DNA from 3 places in the Arthrobacter sp. Ms25 genome. Region 2 is predicted to be linked to each of the others. Evidence: riboswitches for the same ligand, from Rfam matches in the RefSeq annotation. Region 2 holds a riboswitch; each other region holds the start of a gene.
The links. Region 2 has a riboswitch for S-adenosylmethionine ahead of AC5RT8_RS07290 (bifunctional o-acetylhomoserine/o-acetylserine sulfhydrylase). Riboswitches for the same ligand answer to the same signal wherever they lie in the genome.
Positions count from the first base shown of each region.

Region 1: linked by a shared signal. The riboswitch ahead of AC5RT8_RS11770 (hypothetical protein) and the one ahead of AC5RT8_RS07290 (bifunctional o-acetylhomoserine/o-acetylserine sulfhydrylase) in region 2 are both predicted to bind S-adenosylmethionine.
Region 3: linked by a shared signal. The riboswitch ahead of AC5RT8_RS08760 (cobalamin-independent methionine synthase II family protein) and the one ahead of AC5RT8_RS07290 (bifunctional o-acetylhomoserine/o-acetylserine sulfhydrylase) in region 2 are both predicted to bind S-adenosylmethionine.

Region 1 covers NZ_JBNHFP010000004.1:57,268-63,047, reverse strand. The annotation lists gene AC5RT8_RS11790 (LLM class flavin-dependent oxidoreductase) at 1-982, shown strand, start outside; gene AC5RT8_RS11785 (hypothetical protein) at 1,194-2,213, opposite strand; gene AC5RT8_RS11780 (RNA polymerase sigma factor) at 2,453-2,977, shown strand; gene AC5RT8_RS11775 (CU044_5270 family protein) at 2,974-4,083, shown strand; SAM riboswitch class IV at 4,308-4,440, shown strand; gene AC5RT8_RS11770 (hypothetical protein) at 4,456-4,860, shown strand; gene AC5RT8_RS11765 (CPBP family intramembrane glutamic endopeptidase) at 4,956-5,720, opposite strand; gene AC5RT8_RS11760 (NAD(P)H-hydrate dehydratase) at 5,761-5,780, opposite strand, start outside.
Region 2 covers NZ_JBNHFP010000002.1:599,755-605,534, forward strand. The annotation lists gene AC5RT8_RS07275 (glycoside hydrolase family 2 protein) at 1-1,700, shown strand, start outside; gene AC5RT8_RS07280 (DUF3592 domain-containing protein) at 1,630-2,055, opposite strand; gene AC5RT8_RS07285 (VOC family protein) at 2,191-2,841, opposite strand; SAM riboswitch class IV at 3,002-3,118, shown strand; gene AC5RT8_RS07290 (bifunctional o-acetylhomoserine/o-acetylserine sulfhydrylase) at 3,196-4,512, shown strand; gene metX (homoserine O-acetyltransferase MetX) at 4,518-5,651, shown strand; gene AC5RT8_RS07300 (VOC family protein) at 5,657-5,780, opposite strand, start outside.
Region 3 covers NZ_JBNHFP010000003.1:125,282-131,061, reverse strand. The annotation lists gene pgm (phosphoglucomutase (alpha-D-glucose-1,6-bisphosphate-dependent)) at 1-291, opposite strand, end outside; gene AC5RT8_RS08770 (hypothetical protein) at 419-784, shown strand; gene AC5RT8_RS08765 (hypothetical protein) at 847-1,050, opposite strand; gene AC5RT8_RS08760 (cobalamin-independent methionine synthase II family protein) at 1,132-2,337, opposite strand; SAM riboswitch class IV at 2,356-2,479, opposite strand; gene AC5RT8_RS08755 (peptide MFS transporter) at 2,597-4,066, opposite strand; gene AC5RT8_RS08750 (MsnO8 family LLM class oxidoreductase) at 4,275-5,261, shown strand; gene AC5RT8_RS08745 (amidase) at 5,273-5,780, opposite strand, start outside.

The DNA of each region.
Region 1 (5,780 bases), on a different contig from region 2:
GAACGCCATGGGATCGATGACTCCCAGTGCGCGGGACGCAATACTGCAGCAGGTGGAGCTGACGGTGGCGGCTGAGGAGATCGGTGTCGACGGCGCGTACATGCGCGTGCACCATTTCGCCCCGCAGTTCTCGGCTCCTTTCCCGCTGCTGTCCGCCATGGCGGCCCGCACCAGCCGGATCGAACTGGGCACGGGCGTCATCGATATGAGGTATATGAATCCTCTGGCGATGGCCGAAGATGCCGCAGTGGCGGACCTCATCAGCGGCGGCAGGCTGCAGCTCGGCATCAGCCGGGGATCCCCCGAGCCGGCCCTGCGCGGGTACGAATCCTTCGGCTACGTTCCCGGCCCGGAGTCCTCCGACGCCGAGATGGCACGGCAGCACACCGAAGTGTTCCGGGCCGCCATTGCCGGCGCCGGAGTGGCACAGGCCGATCCGGCGATGACGGGCAGTACCGGCGCCATGGCCATCGACCCGCTGTCCCCCGGACTGCCGGAACGGATCTGGTGGGGGTCCGGGACCCGGGCCACCGCCAAGTGGACCGGAGAACAGGGCATGAACCTGATGAGCTCCACGCTGCTCACCGAGGACACCGGTGTACCGTTCGACCAGCTCCAGGCCGAGCAGATCGAGGTGTACCGCAAGGCCTGGTCCGACGCCGGACACCAGGGCACGCCGCGGGTGTCCGTCAGCCGCAGCATCATTCCGCTGGTGACCGGGCAGGACCGGCACTACTTCGGCCTTCGGGCCCAGGCCGAGGGCCGGGACCAGGTGGGCCACCTCGACGGCGGTCTGGCGCGGTTCGGAAAGAGTTACATCGGCGAACCCGATGTCATTGCCGCGGAACTGGCCGCGGATGCCGCCGTCCAGGAGGCCGACACCGTGCTGGTGACCGTGCCGAACCAGCTGGGCGTGGAGTACAACACACATCTGCTGGAAAGCATCGTCAAGCTCGTTGCTCCGGGGGCCGGCTGGCGGTAAGTCCCTCACCTTCAGCATCCGCGCTGAAACCGTGGCGCCTACGGGGCCTGGATCCGGCGGCAACGAAATTCCCCGCTCGCTTCAGCTCGCGGGAAATACTAAAGCCGCCTCCTCCAGGCCCCTTCGTGCGTCCGTCGCCGGGATGCTGTATTTCCACGGCACATTGACCCACCCCGTTATTGGCTACCCCACCGGCGGCGGCATCAAAGGGCTAAGCGGTCTCGGCCTTGTACCAGCGCGTGAAGATTTCCACCGTGACGTCAGCGAGGCGTCCCAGCTGGTCCCGTGGCACTGTCATTGTTTTTGGACCGATTGCCCATCCATCCGTATATCCCTTGGCAAGGTGCAAATGCTCGGCGAGGTACCGTTTCGCCAGGACGTTTTTCCACTTTCCCAGTTTCCGGCTGCTGCTTCCCGGCGGATGGAAACTCACGAGGAGTTGCTCCTCTTCGCCTTCAAGCACCTCTCTCTGAAGTACCCGCAGGTGCTCAACCCAGCCGGGAACCGCATCGGACGTCTCCGGGTCGAAGTAGTTATCCCCGTTCTCCGGAACTTCAATTCCCACATGGCTGATAAAACGCACAGCGTCCAAGCTCTCAGGCATGCCCCGGCCGGCAACCTCCAGGTGTCCGCGGATTTTCCGCCCGCAGGCGAGCGCCGGGGACTGAATCGCGATCGATGGCATCCCGCTGCCGCCCCGACGTATATCGACACTCCACCCGGGAAGCCTTTCCCCCACCTCAAGCGCTGCAAGCCAGGCCTCTACGGTGCTCTTTAGGAGCCGCCCTTCGCCGTGGATGTCATCCATCGTGAGCCTGGAACCATCGAAGCAGGCAAGGGTATCTTCCCAGCCGATAATGCTCACGTCCGGAAATTCGGAGAGCCATGAGGGTGCGAATTCCGTACTCGGCACCAGGACAAAGATCGTCGCGTCTCCGCGGAAAGCCTTGATCTGATCCCTGACCTGCTCCCTCGTTAGCTCGTGATCCAACTTTGCTTCAATGCCGACGATATTGTCTTCGAAGTTAAGCTGCACATCGATCCGGACGGTACTCTGCGAAGCATCGTCAACGCGATACTTCACTTCGCACATCACTTCCCGAAAGGTACCCAGGGATTTACCGCTGACTTTCTCGAGGAGATGCACAAAGCGGCGGTGGTCATGGCGGATTTCAGCGGCCAGCGCCCGAGTCGCCATCGGCTCGGTGCGGTAGATCGTATTCAATGTCATGCCGTCCAGAATGTCCTAACCCGCTCTATGTGCCTAATTCGACCCGCCGGTCTCGGCACCGGGATTATTGATTGTTGATGTTCAACGTGCATTGGTTCATTTTCGGTATTTCTATTTATTCGTCTCCACCGAGCGCCTTCGTACGTCCAATACCTCGGGTATGTGAACCAGCCCCGAATTGAACGCCGCCGGGATTGCTCCCCGGTTACACTTCTGAGGCTGCCGGACATTAAGAGGGCATGAGCCTGCAAACCATTCGGAAGGAACAACGGGACGTGGACAGGGAGAAACGTTTCCTAGCCGCCCACGCCGCCGGACACGATCGCATCTACCGTTACTTCCGGCGTAGAACCAATAACGCTGCCACTGCTGAAGATCTGTGCGCCGAAGTCTTCCGGATCACGTGGGAGAAAACCGGGCAGGACGAGGGTCTTTCAGTCATGGTGCTGTTCGGGATCGCGAAAAACGTTCTCCGCAACCATGAGCGGTCCGCGTTCCGGTCCGCGAGTCTTCTGGGAGCACTGCAGCTCGAACGGGAACACGAGCGGAGCGACGACGACTCCCGCGTCCACGAAGCCCTGGCCAGACTAGGCCCGGATGAGCGCGAAGTGCTGCTTCTGACGTACTGGGACGGTTTCAGTTCCAGCGAGGTTTCTGACCTGCTGGACACCAGTGCCACCGCCGTCAGGATGCGCCTGCACCGGGCACGCAAGGCGCTTGGCCGCCTGCTGGAAACGGAATCACTTTCAGAGGGAGAAAAATGATGAACGACTCGCGTCTTTCGGGCGGTATCAAACGCCTGCTTGCATCTGCTGATCCCGCGCGCTCCGTGCAGGAACACGAACTGGCTGAAAGCCGCGCCAGGTCCCTGGCCCTGATGAAATCCCCGCGGGCGGCACACGGAGCGCCCACTTCCCGCGTGCGCACCACACCTCCGCTGAACGCCCGCCGTGCCACGGCGGCCCGCGCCCGCCGCCGTGTTCTACTAGCTTCCGCCGCTGCAGTGTTGCTGGTTGGCGGGATTGTGGTGGCCGACGCCGTCAGGCCCGGAGGACCGGGCGCGACTGCCGAAGCTGCCCAAGTCCTGAACGATGCGGCGGAAACCACCATCCGTACCTCTGATCCAGTGGTGGGCCCAGGCCAGTACCTGAAGATCGACACCACCGAGCTGACCTGGAGCGGAAAGCAGATGCCTGACGGCAGCGACCTTTCCTGGCAGGCTACCGTCAGCGATCAGCTCTACGTACCGGCAGATAAGAACGGGGAATGGGTCTGGAACCGCGGAGAGCGGATTCCGCTGGAGTCCTCGTCCGACGCCGCCAAGGCTGCGGCTGCTGAAATGGCCGAGTTGATGCGGAAGGGGAAGGGCGGGATGCCGGATCCGACGGTAGGAATTCAGCGTGGCCAGGGCGGGGACTTCTACGGGCACGCGCCGATGGTCATCATCGGTACCGCCCTGAACGAAGCCGGAAGCCTGCCCCGTGATCCCCGCGCCCTGCTGGACCTCATCTATGACCGGACGAATGGCGCCAACAAATCCCCGGAACTGGCAGCCTTCGTCACGATCGCTGACGGTCTGCGTACCGGGGCTGTCCCCGCTGACCTGCGGGCCGCGATGTACAAGGCTGCCGCCCTCATCCCCGGTGTCACAGTTGGGGACCGGCAGGCAACGGTGGACGGAAGGACGGGTATCGCCATCGGCATCCCCTCTTTGGAGGGAACGTCACGGGCCGACATCATCATCGATCCAGCCTCGGGACTCGTCATCGGAGAACAGGAAGTGCTGCTGAAGGACTTTCCCGATGCCCCGGCTGGCACTGTCTCAACCTGGACCTCGGTAAAAACCTCAGTGGTGGACTCCGCGCCATAAAACACTGTCCGGCTCATCCGGCATTGGCACCGGATGGGGATGAGGGTGCTGCACCCCGGGCGCCGGACGGGCTGGGCTAGGCGGCTTTAATAACTTTCGCGAGCTCTGCGAGCAAAAGTCTTCGTTGCCGCCGTTCCGGTCCGCCCGGTACCCCTCCCAGCCGCACGACCCGAACGGAATGCCACTGTCGAAATGTCAGTGGGCTCCGCTACAGTAGTTTTCAGCTTCACGAGATGTGGCCTTCGCCCGGGAAACCGGGCATAAAAGCTCCGACTGGCCCCACACCAACCCCACTGTTCGGCGGGTGGTTCGGATGACGAAGCGGCCTGCGTCGCCCGTCGCAGGCAAGGACAACCTGCAAAGGAACCCACTGTGAGCATTTCCAGTGTCAGCAAATCCGGTCTCGGCAACTGCAGCGGCTTCGCCCCGGGACACAACATCCATTGGATCCACAACCGCCGGCTCCAGGGCTGGGAGCAGTGGACCGACGTCGACGTCACGGCCGATCCGCAGCTGGACCTCATCTACCTGGTCTCCGAAGGAATCCAGCACCTGATGTGGTTCCACAATGTCCCGGCCGTCGCCACCGCCCTGGCGGCCGCCGTCGATACACCGCAGTGGTGCCAGCGCTATTCCACACTGATGGTCCCCGGCGGGTTCGACTCCGATGCGCGGAGCTCTTTTTTCTACTTGGCCCGGCCGGAGCGGGTTCTGCCATGCAACGGCTCCCTGGTCCGGGCCCCGGAAACCGAGCGGATTGAGAAGGCCGGCTCCTAGGTGCTGCCCCGGCAGCTTCCGTACAGCTGATGCGGCCCGGCAGGGCCGGTAGCCGCATCAGCTGTACGGAAGGCACGCTGGGTCCGTCCGCCGGACTACTGCTGCAGCAGCTCCGGCGGCACGGCGTACATCACCAGCACGCCCAGCAGGTTCTTCGCCGCATGCACGCCGTAGGAAAGCATGAAGTTGTTGCCCGCCCAGACATAGAGGCCCACCAATGTGGCACCCATGGCCAGGTACGGCATGAGCACCGGCAGGGACAGGGATTCCTTGCCCACGATATGGATCGAGGCGAACAGCAGCACCGACAGGATGCAGCACGCCCAAATATTCCAGTACCGGCTGAGCTTGCCGATCAGCAGGTGCCGGAAGATGTACTCCTCCACAAAGGGTGCCAGCACCACCAGCAGCGGCACGATCAGCCAGGGCGAGACCGATCCGACGAATCCCTGCACGGCTTCCTGGTTGGCCGCAGTCTGGACATCCCCGGTCAGCAGCACGCCCACCATCGTCGCGATGAGCATGAGGATGACGCCGGCGGGAATCAGGGAAAGCGTCAGCAGCGGACGGGTCGCCAGGATCTTCGTTTCCCGCACCACGTAGGGGCGGGCGGCAAGGAATGCCAGCAGGCCGGCAACCGCGTAGAACGCGAAGTTCAGTACGTAGGAGGCAGTCAGGGGATCCGGAACCAGCAGTATGAGCACCGGGAAGACAAGTCCGGGGGCAAAACTCAGCACCAGCAGGAACACCACGTAGAACCCCGCCGCCACCGCATCGCTCCGGGTAAAGCGGTAGGGAAGCCACGGGATGTTCGGGGCAGGACGCCCCGACGGACTTCTCCGGTATTCGTTGGCAGTCATTACCTCAGGATATGGGCCGCAGCTGAAGGAGGCATCCCCGCTAGTTCAGCTCGGCGATCA
Region 2 (5,780 bases):
ACGGACAGATCCTGGTGCCGTTCTCACCCGAGGCACCGCTGTCCGGGGTGAACCGGCACCTGCAGCCGCAGCAGCTGCTCTGGTACCGGAGGTCCGTGACCCTGCCGGAGGGCTTCGCGGGGGAGCGGATGCTGCTGCACTTCGGGGCCGTGGACTCCAGCTGCTCGGTCACCGTCAACGGCATCCCGGTCGGCGGGCACGACGGCGGCTACCTCCCGTTCTCCCTCGACGTCACCGATGCGCTGGCCGCAGGTGGCGACGGCGGCCCGCACGACATCACGGTCCGGGTCCGGGACCTCAGCAACACCGGTTCCGCCAGCCGCGGCAAACAGACCCTGGACCGCGGCGGCATCTGGTACACCGCGCAGTCCGGGATCTGGCAGACCGTCTGGCTGGAAGCGGTGCCGCAGGCCAGTATCGCCCGCCTGGTCCTTGTCCCGGATCTGGACGCGGTCACCGCCACGGTGCTGGTCGACGCCGTCCGGTCCGCCCCGGACAGCACTGACCTGCAGGCGGAAGTCACCGTCTCCGCGGACGGACACCCGGTGGCGGACGCCGTCGTCGTCCCCGGAACCCCGGTGCGGATTCCGATTCCGGATCCGCGCCTCTGGTCCCCGGAAGACCCGTTCCTGTACGACGTCACCGTGCGGCTGCTCGCGGACGGGACGGAAACCGACCGCGTCCGCAGCTACACGGCGCTGCGCACCGTAGGCGTGGGGCCCGACGACGCCGGGCACCTGCGGCTGCTGTTGAACGGGCGGCCGTATTTCCACGCGGGCCTGCTGGACCAGGGCTACTGGCCGGACGGGCTGTACACCGCGCCGTCGGACGAGGCCCTGGCTTCGGACATCCGTGCCGCGAAAGACCTCGGCTTCACCATGCTGCGCAAGCACATCAAAATCGAGCCCCTGCGCTGGTATTACCACGCGGACCGGCTGGGCATCCTCGTCTGGCAGGACCTGGTCAACGGCGGCACGGCCTATAAGCACGCCGTGGTTACGGCCCCAGCGGTGGGCGCGGCGCACCGGTCCGACGACGACTACGCCGCCTTCGGGCGGGCCGACGAACAGGGCAGGAAACAATTCCTGGCGGAACTGCACGGCACGGTGGAGCTGCTGGGCAACAGCCCGTCGATCGCGGTGTGGGTGCCGTTCAATGAAGGATGGGGCCAGTTCGATGCCAATGCCGTCGCTGAGCTGCTCCGCGGCCTGGACCCGACCCGGACCATCGACCATGCCAGCGGCTGGCACGATCAGGGCGGGGGAGACCTCAAAAGCGTGCACGTCTACTTTGTGCCCTTCCGGCTGCGGAAGGACTGGCTGGCCGGAAGCCGTGCCGTGGTGCTGTCCGAATACGGCGGGTACAGCCTGCGGATCCCCGGGCACACCTTCAACGACAAGGAGTTCGGTTACCGCCGGTTCCGGTCCCGCGCTGCCCTGGCCCGGGCCTACGAGCGGCTGCACCGTCGGCAGATCGAACCCGCAGTGGCCCGCGGCCTGGCCGCCACCGTCTACACCCAGCTCACCGACGTCGAGGACGAGGTCAACGGACTGCTTACCTACGACCGCCGGGTGGTGAAGATCGACGCCGGGCTGGTGCGAGGGCTCAACGAACGTCTCGTCCGTGCCGCTACAGGCGGCGCCGGCGCAGCTTCCGGACGCCCTGGACAGGTGCCAGCACCAGCGCGAAAGCGCACATGAAGAACCACACAAGGAAGAGCCCGCCCCTGACCCCGTAGGCGCGCTGCCAGCCGTCCACCACTGCGCGGTCCCGGTCCTCCGGGTCATAGAGCACGGTCACCCGTTCGCCCTTCACTGCTTCGGGGGGTTGGGTTCCAACCAGTTTCCAGGTGCGCACCTGGCAGGTTACGGTCCTCGCCGTTCTACCGGAATCTACGTACCGGCCCTCAGCCATGGTGACGGTCCGGCTATTCCGCTTGCCTCGTCGTTCCGTGTAAACGCGCTCCACCGTTCCCTCGGCGCGGACGCCGATGTGCGTTACGTGCCGGTCGCCTTCGACGGCCGGCACGTACAGGAACAGGAGGGGAGCAACCATGGCCAGACCCAAGAGCGAGTACAGGAATAACACCAGTGGCGACGGCGGCTTCGGAGGCCGGGGAGCATCCGGAAGCCGCCCGTGCCGTCGCCGGACGGTGAATCTCGCCGCCATGCTTCCCCCCGGTGGATGGAACTAGATCTCGACGGGCCCGTTGGCTGTGTCGAAGGTGACGGACATGATGCCCGGGGTGCCGGCCGGAGCAATCCACGTGACATCGACGTTCTCCAGCGGCTTTTCCACGGGATGGCCCAGCCAGTCCGTGACGCGTGCGGCGGATCCGGCAATCGTCAGGGACTTGAGCTTCACCGAACCGGGCATCCCGGGAATGGCGTTGGAGGGGTGCAGCTCCTCGGTGCCGTCGTCCCAGCGGAGCAGGTAGGGCACCTGCGGATCGGCAATCAAGCCGTTGATGCCGATCTGCCGCCAGGTCAGCTCCTGGCCGTCCGGGAACTTGCGGTTGCCCGGCACCGATTCCCGGCCGAGGCGTTCCTCGAAGGGCGAGAGGTCATCAACGGCAACACACCAGCCCATCCAGCCGCCGCCGCATTCGGAGCGTTGGCGCACGGCCTGGCCAAAGGGTGCCTTGTCCGAGGCCGGGTGGTTCAGGACCTCCACCACCTCGACGTACTGGTTGTTGGCCAAGGGCAGGATCATATTGCGGGTACCGAATCGGGGGTGGACGCCACCCTTTACGAAGTCGGCGCCGAGAGCATTGGCAATCCTCTCGGTGGTGGCCAAAAGACCGTCAGATTCACAGGCATAAGAAACATGGTCCAAGCGCATGCGGCCCATTGTGACACGTCGTGATACGGGTCTCGACCAAGGGAAGCCTAAGTGCCGAAATTCTCCCTGCGCAGCACCACATCGCCGCCCAACGGGTCCGTAATTTCACGGTGCGTCACAGAGGTTGCGCGGGCGCGGCAGATCGGTTTCCATAGGTGCAGGTCATGAGTGCCAGCAGATAGCCCCGGCTTGCTGGCCGGCAACCCTCCAACCGCGGTGGGGTGCCCCGGGTGAAGACCTGGCCGTACGCCAAACGGGCGTCCGGCAAGCGCGGGTCCCACGACCCCACCGGACATCCGGCGTACCCGGATGCACCCCGGCGGCGTTGTGCGGCCCCTGGTTTGAGGGAGCATCATGAGTGCAGATTGGTCATTTGAAACCCGGCAGATCCATGTAGGCCAGGAGCCCGACGCCGTTACCGGCGCACGCGCCCTGCCGATTTACCAGACCACGTCCTTCGTCTTCCCGAATGCCGAGGCGGCCGCGAACCGGTTCGCCCTGGCCGAACTGGAACCGATCTACACTCGGATCGGGAATCCGACCCAGGAAGCGGTGGAAAACCGGATCGCCTCCCTGGAAGGCGGCGTCGGCGCCCTGCTGCTCGCCTCCGGGCAGGCCGCGGAAACCTTCGCCCTGCTGAACGTGGCGCAGGCCGGCGACCATGTGGTCGCCAGCCCCAGCCTCTACGGCGGCACCTACAACCTGCTGAAGCACACGCTCAAGCGCTTCGGCATCGATACCACCTTCGTGCAGGACCCGGACAACCTGGACCAGTGGCGGGCGGCGGTCCGGCCCAACACCAAGGCCTTCTTCGGCGAGGTGGTTTCCAACCCGCGCCAGGATGTCCTGGACCTGGAAGGGGTCAGCGCCGTGGCCCACGAGGCCGGGGTGCCGCTGATCGTGGACAACACCCTGTCCACCCCGTACCTGATCCGCCCGATCGAGTGGGGCGCGGACATCGTGGTGCACTCGGCCACGAAGTACCTCGGCGGGCACGGCACGGCCATCGCCGGCGTGATCGTGGACTCGGGCAACTTCGACTTCGCTGCCGACCCGGAAAAGTTCCCCGGCTTCAATACCCCGGACGAAAGCTACAACGGGCTCGTCTATGCCCGGGACCTGGGAGTCAACGGGAGCCTCGGTGCGAACCTGGCGTTCATCCTCAAGGCACGCGTGCAATTGCTGCGGGACCTGGGTTCCTCGGTTTCGCCGTTCAACGCGTTCCTGATTGCCCAGGGCCTGGAAACCCTGAGCCTGCGCGTGGAGCGGCACGTGGCCAACGCCGTCGCCGTGGCCAACTGGCTGGAAGGCCACGACGACGTCGTGTCGGTTGCGTATGCGGGCCTGGAATCCAGCCCGTGGTTTGAGCGGGGCCGCACATACGGACCGCGCGGCACCGGCGCGATTGTTTCCTTCGAGATTGAAGGCGGCGTCGACGCCGGCAAGCGGTTTGTCGATGGCCTGGAGCTGCACTCGCACGTGGCCAACGTCGGCGATGTCCGGTCCCTCGTGATCCATCCGGCCTCGACCACCCACAGCCAGCTGGGCGCGGAGGCACAGTTGGCGGCAGGGGTCAGCCCGGGACTCGTCCGGCTCTCGGTGGGCCTTGAACACATCGATGACATCCTCGCCGACCTCGACGCCGGGTTCCGGGCCGCCAAGGGAGCGTAGCTTCCGTGAACCGGCACACGGCGCCGCAGCGTCGGCCGCTGCAGCACCCCGTAGGACAGGACGGGGTGCTGCAGTATGCCTCCATCGGCGGACTGGAACTGGAAACCGGCGGGTACCTGCCCGACGTTGTCCTGGCCTACGAGACCTGGGGGCAGCTGGATCCCGATGCCGGCAACGCCGTGCTGATCCCGCATGCCCTCACCGGCAGCAGCCACGTAGCCCGGGGGAGCAGTAGCGAACCCGGCTGGTGGGAGGAGCTCGTTGGTCCCGGCCGGACCGTGGATACCCGCCGGTACTTCGTGGTCTCGGTCAACATGCTCGGCGGCTGCTACGGCTCCACCGGCCCCGCTGCACCGGCTCCGGACGGCCTGGCTTGGGGATCGCGGTTCCCGTTCGTAACCGTCCGCGATTCGGTCCGGGCGGAGGCCCGGCTCGCGGACCTGCTCGGCATAGCCCGGTGGCATACCGTCCTGGGCGGCTCGCTGGGGGGAGCACGGGCGCTGGAATGGGCGGTGACCGAACCGGACCGGGTTCTGCACTGCGGGGTGATCGCATCCACCGCAGCCAGCACGGCCGAGCAGATCGCGTTTGCCCAGGCGCAGCTGGCAGCCGTCCGCCTGGATCCGGATTTCAACGGAGGTGACTACTACAACGGGGCGCCGCCGCTGGCCGGCTTGGGACTGGCGCGCCGGATCGCGCACATCACCTACCGCTCCGAACCGGAACTGGACTACCGGTTCGGGCGCACCCCGCAGGCGGCCGAGGACCCGTTCGGTGCCGTGCTGCCGGCCGGGCGGGGCCGTTACTCCGTGGAGAGTTATCTGGACCATCAGGCCGGCAAGCTGGCCGGCCGGTTCGATGCCAACAGCTATCTGGTGCTCACCGAAGCGCTGGTCAGCCACGACGTCGCCCGCGGCCGGGGATCCCTGCGGGCAGCGCTCGCGGAAACGACGGCGGACTTCTTCATTGCCGCGGTGGAGTCGGACCGGCTGTACTTTCCGCAGCAGTCGGCGGACCTGGCGGCGGCCCTTCCCCGGGGGACGCCGGTCCACCTCATCAAGGCTCCCATCGGACACGACGGTTTCCTGACCAGCGTCCGGGAGATAGCCGGAGCCTTGCAGCGTGAGGTGTTCGGGTAGGACGCTCAGGCGTCCGGCGCCTCCATCAGCCAGAACGCCGCCCCGGTGGGGTCCGCCAGCTGGACCATCCGGCCGTACGGCGAATCCTCCGGGGCACTCCGTACCGCACCGCCCAGCTGTTCAGCCTGC
Region 3 (5,780 bases), on a different contig from region 2:
CAGCGCCGTGTTCTGCGCCGGTTCGGACAGGGCATGGGTGTCTTTGCCCATGAACAGCGGTCCGGTGATACCGGCAGAGGTGCGGTATTCCACGATGGCCTGGGTGATGGCGGCAATGTGCTGCTCATTGAAGGCGCCGTTCAGCGAAGAGCCGCGGTGGCCGGAGGTGCCGAAGACAACGCGCTGGGCGACGTTGGAAGGATCCGGCACGACGTCGTAATAGGCGTCCAGGAGCGCGGTGAGGTCTACAAGGTCGGAAGGTTCGGCGCGTTGGCCGGCACGATTAGACATACCCCTAAGCATGCCAAAGAAACGCCGCAGGCGGCAGACGCAGGCCTGCAGGTGGAAATTCCGTGCGCGGCCGTATGCTCTATCCCAACGCCGCAGATCGGCGGCAAAGCGGGGGAAGGGCAGGTGGATGGCTTCTTCGGGGACTTCCGCCCGGGCCACGGGCGCCGGCACGCCTGCCGGAATACTCCGCGGCACCCGGATGATGATGGTGTTCTTCAACGCGGCCTACCTTTGCGCCGCACCGGTGTTCTGGTTTTTCTGGACGCAGCGGTCGGCATTCGCGCTGCCGAAGTGGGCGGAAGACACCGTGGGTTTCGCCAGCGGTCCGCTGCCCGCACTGGCCTTCGCCGGGGCCTGGATCGCGGCGTCGGTCCTCTTCGGGCGGGGCCGGCGGCAGGCCGGGGCCACGGCGTTCAACACCGTGTGCGCGCTGGGTGGCCTCGCGGCGGCCACCGCGATGCTGGTGCTGACCAGTGCCGGGCTGGACGGCTGACCGCGCGCCGAACGAGGTAAAGGTGCGGCGGTGGAATCCCTCCGCCGCACCCACCCGGCAGGTCAGCTGTGCTTGTCCTTGAAGTTCTCGTTGTCGGAATTCAAGCCCTGTGCGAGGTTCGAGTGCACTTCCGTCCGCGGGTCGGAATGGTCCTGGCTGCCGCTGCCGTCGGGGACTTCTTCCGAGGTCTGCACCAGGTTCTCCATGGCGTTCTCGATCGGGTTCGTGGATTCCGTCTTCGGATCGTGTGCATTCGTGTCAGCCATAATGGCCTCCTCTGCTGTGAACCATAAGTAACCTTACGGTTCCACTCTAGACCACTGAAGCCGGCCGGCGCCGCTGCCCGCTTACCAAAGCCGGCTGCTGGCGAGGCGGGCACCGGCCCCGAGCGCTTCCAGCTTGGCGGCTGCGATCTGCGGATGCACCCGGCCGCCCAGGCCGCAGTCCGTGGAGGCAATGACGTTTTCCCGCCCCACCAGCCGGGCAAAACGTTCAATGCGGTCCGCTATCAGTTCCGGGTGCTCCACCACGTTGGTGGCATGGGAGACGACGCCGGGAAGAATGATCTTCCCGTCCGGCAGCTTGGTGTCTTCCCAGACCCGCCATTCGTGCTCGTGCCGTACGTTCCCGGCCTCGAAGCTGTAGGCACCGGCATTGATCTGCAGCAGGGTGTCCGCCAGGTGGCGGAACTCAATGTCGGTGGTGTGCGGTCCGTGCCAGGAACCCCAGCACAGGTGGAAGCGGATCTGCTCTTCGGGCAGCCCCCGCAGGGCATAGTTGAGCGCCTCCACCCGGATCTGCGTGAAGCGCAGGTAGTCCTCAACCGAAGGTTCCGGATTGATCTGGTCCCAGTTCTCCGCAATGGACGGATCATCGATCTGGACGATCAGTCCGGCGTCGACAATTGCTTTGTACTCCTCGCGCATCGCATCCGCGCAGGCGTAGATGAACTCCTCCTGCGTGGCGTAGTACTCGTTGGCTATCCGGGAACAGGAGCCGGGGGACAGGGAGGCGAGGAAACCCTCCGTTGCACCCGTGCCGGCCAGGGCAGCCTTGAGGTTGGCAATGTCGCGGGCTACGGCGTCGTACCCCGTGTATTCCACCGGTCCCGTGACCTTAGGAAAAACCTTCTGCGGCCCTGTGGTGATGCCCGAGGACGGGTCGGTGTAGGCATCGGCGAAGCGCTGACGGTCGCGGCGGTCCCCGAAACTGGTCAGGACAATGGCGCCGGGTGCGGAGCGGTGCGGCTCCATGTCCCAAATTCCGGTCTCGGCAACACTGAGGCCGCTGAGCCGGGAGAAGGAATAGGACCACCACGCGCCGTAGTCGACGGCGGAGGACATCGCGTGCCCGTATTCGCCGTCGTTCGGGATGTCGATGCCCGCTGCCTGCTGGCGGCGCACCAGGTCGGCGACGGCGGACTGCAGCAGTTCGGCGTAGCCCTCCGCGGTCGCCGGGTCGGCGGCGCGGGCGGCGTTCGCGGCGATCAGTTCGGGTGTGCGCGGGAGGGAACCGGCGTGGGTGGTCAGAATGCGGTCGGTGCTTTTGCGCATGGCGGTGATCCTTAGGAATCCGTGCTCTTGCCTGCACCGGGCGCCCAGGGGGCGGTGCAGGCCGCTTCGTCATCCGAACCACCCGCGAAGCATGGGGTTGGTGCACGGCCAAGTCGGAGCTTGGCGGCCGTGTCTCCTGAAGCTGGACCCATCGTAGCCATGCTGCCGGGATGCGGCCAAGAAGATGACGGCACGCAAAAAAGGACGGCGGCCCCGGAGAATTCCGGTGCCGCCGTCCCAGGCGCGTGGTGCAGGTGCGCTAGCGCACGCCGCCCATGAGCTTCTTGATCGACGGCGTGGCCACAGCCAGGGCGATGCCGAGGATGATTGCGGTGACGCCGCTGAAGGTGAAGTAGCTGACTTCGGTTGCCGGGTCGTAGAACTGTGCCAGCCAGCCCGCCATAGTGGTGCCCAGGGAAACGGACAGGAAGAACAGCGCCACCATCTGGTTCCGGAAGACTTCCGGCGCCAGCTTGGTAGCCACGGACAGGCCAATCGGGGACAGGAACAGCTCAGCGAACGTGAACAGCAGCAGGATGCCGGCCAGGGCCAGCAGCGGGGTGCTGTTCGGTGCGCCGCCCGAGAACGGAATGAAGGCCAAGAAGGCGAGGCCCATCACGGACAGACCCATCGCGAACTTCAGCGGGGAAGACGGCTGACGGTCGCCCAACTTGGTCCACACACCGGCGAACACGGCAGCGAAGATGATGATGAAGACCGGGTTGATGGACTGCACCCAGCTCGGCGGCATTTCCCAGCCGAAGATCGTGCGGTTCAACGAGGAGTCCGCGTACAGCGCCACCACCGTGAACTGCTGCTGGAACAGGGCCCAGAACGCAGCGCTGGCAATGAAGAGGGGGATGAAGGAATACACCCGCCGGCGCTCCACCTGGTTCACCTTCTTGCTGCCGAGGATGACGACGAAGTAGGCGACGGCCGCCGTGATGGCCACGATCGCCATAACGACCGCGAGGTTCTTGGCAGTAAGGATGTTGAACACGACGGCCAGCACAATGACCACCAGGGCAGCCGCTGCGATGAGGCCGACCTTCATGTACTGCTGCTTCGGCAGCGGGTTGGCCACCTGGTGGGCGGATTCGGGCAGGTTCTTTCGGGTCATCCCGTACTGGATCAGGCCGATGGCCATGCCGAGGGCGGCCAGGCCGAAGCCGATGTGGAAGCCGTAGCGGCTCCAGGCCAGGCCGGTCAGGATCGGGCCGATCAGGGCGCCGATGTTGATGCCCATGTAGAAGATGGAGAAGCCGGCGTCGCGCCGCTGGTCTTTTTCGTCGTACAGGGTGCCCACGAGCGAGGTCGCGTTGGCCTTCACGCCGCCGGAACCCACGGCGATCAGGATCAGGCCGGTGGCCAGTCCGACGGCGCCGGGCAGCACGGCCAGGGAGATGTGGCCCAGCATGACCAGTGCGGCAGCGTAGAACAGCACCCGTTCGGCGCCGAAGACGCGGTCCGCCAGCCAGGCACCGAGGATGGTGGAGAGGTACACGCCACCGCCGTAGGCGCCGACCAAGGAGACGGCAATGGCTTCGTCAATGCCGAGGCCGCCGTCGGTAGTGCTGTAGTACATGTAGTACAGCAGGATGCCCTGCATGCCGTAGAAGGAGAATCGCTCCCACAGCTCAACACTGAAGAGGTTGGCCAACATCCGGGGATGGCCGAAGAAGTTTTTACGCGCTTCTTTTACGCCTGGGGTACTGGGGGTATGGCTCACGCGTTAATGTTCCCACTCCCCGGAGGGGCAAAAGCAGCCACATCCCAAAGATTCCGCCGAACACTAGGCAGCTTTTTGGCAGCTTATGTTGAAGGTCACAGGAAAATGGGATGATTTTGCCCGCGTTACATGCATAAGCCCCTGCATGACGCGCGGATTTGCGCGGCGGGTCCGGAATTCCCCCGCCGCCGTGCGGGTTGGAAGGGGTATGGCCAGCCTCAGCGTTCCCGTCTCCATCCTTGACCGCGCCAACTCCCGGGAAGGATTTTCGGAGGCCAACGCACTCGGTGCCGTCCTTAACCGCGCCGAATCGGCAGAACAGCTGGGCTACCGGCGCTTTTGGGTGGCGGAGCACCACGCCGTGGCCGGGATTGCAGGTTCGGCACCCGCCGTCCTGATAGCCGCCCTGGCCGCCCGCACCAGCAGTATCCGGATCGGCTCCGGCGGCATCATGCTGCCGAACCACGCACCGCTGGTCGTGGCAGAGCAGGCAGCTACTCTGCAGGCGCTGCATCCGGGCCGGATCGACCTCGGTCTCGGCCGCTCCATCGGTTTCACTCCGGCAGTGCGGACAGCGCTGCGGGCGGGACAGGCCGAAGCGGAACAGTTCGAGGAGCATGTGGGCGAGCTGCTGGCCTACCTGGACGGCACCGCGCCGATCACCGCCCGCCCGCAGGACGGCGGGCAGACGCCGGTGTTTATCCTCGCCACCGGAGCAGGAGTGGAAATAGCCGCCCGCGCGGGCCTCGGCGTCGTCCTGGGCGGCCCGGCACTTTTCCGGCGGAACAGCGCCGGGCAGGCAGGGGCCCTGGAGCGGTACCGTCGGGCCTTCCGCCCCTCCGGCCGGTTTCCCCGTCCCTACGTGCTCGCGGCAGCCAACGTTGCCGTGGCGGGCAGCGAAGGCGAGGCAAGGGACCTGCTGCTGCCCGAGGCGCATGCCCTCGCCGATTCCCGGACCAAGGGAGTGTTTCCCGCCCTGTCACCCGCGGATACTGCCGCCGAACTGTCCGGACGGCGGCAGGAGCTGGTCCTCAGCACTTTGGAAACCTCGGTCTACGGGACCGTCGGACAGGTATACCAACGGCTCGAGGACCTGGTGGCGTCCTCCGGCGCGGATGAACTGCTCGTTACCGGCGGCGCCTTCGACGTCGAGGGACAGCGGGAATCCGACCGGCTGCTGGCCGGCCTCTTCTAGGCCCGCCGGCGTCAAAACCCCAGCTGCGCCGCCGCGGCCAGCAAATCCGCTTCGGCGCCGGGGCGCCCGATCAGCTGGATGCCCATGGGCAGGCCGGCCGCGGTATCCACGACCGGAAGGGTGATCGCCGGCAGACCGCAGACGTTCACCATGGACGTGAACGGGGAGTACCGGCACTGCCGTGCGTAGTCCTCGTCCGCCCGCTCTTCAGCGCCGGCGTCGTCGCTGGTGTACCAGCCGACGGGCCGCGGTGTCATGGCCAGGGTGGGCGTCAGGATCATGTCATAGGCACTGTACTGGCGGATCGTTTCGGCTTCGAAGGAGCGCAGGACGTCGACGGCGGCCACCAGGTCCGCGGCGCTGCGGCCGAGGGCGCGCCGACGCATGACTGCCGCCAGGTCCGTCAGCCGTTCCTCGCCGCCCGGCGCCAGCGCGGCTGTCGCCAACCCGGCCGTCCACACGGTCCGGAACGCATCCGGATACTGCTCGTCATAGACCAGGTCCGTGTCCACCACGTCA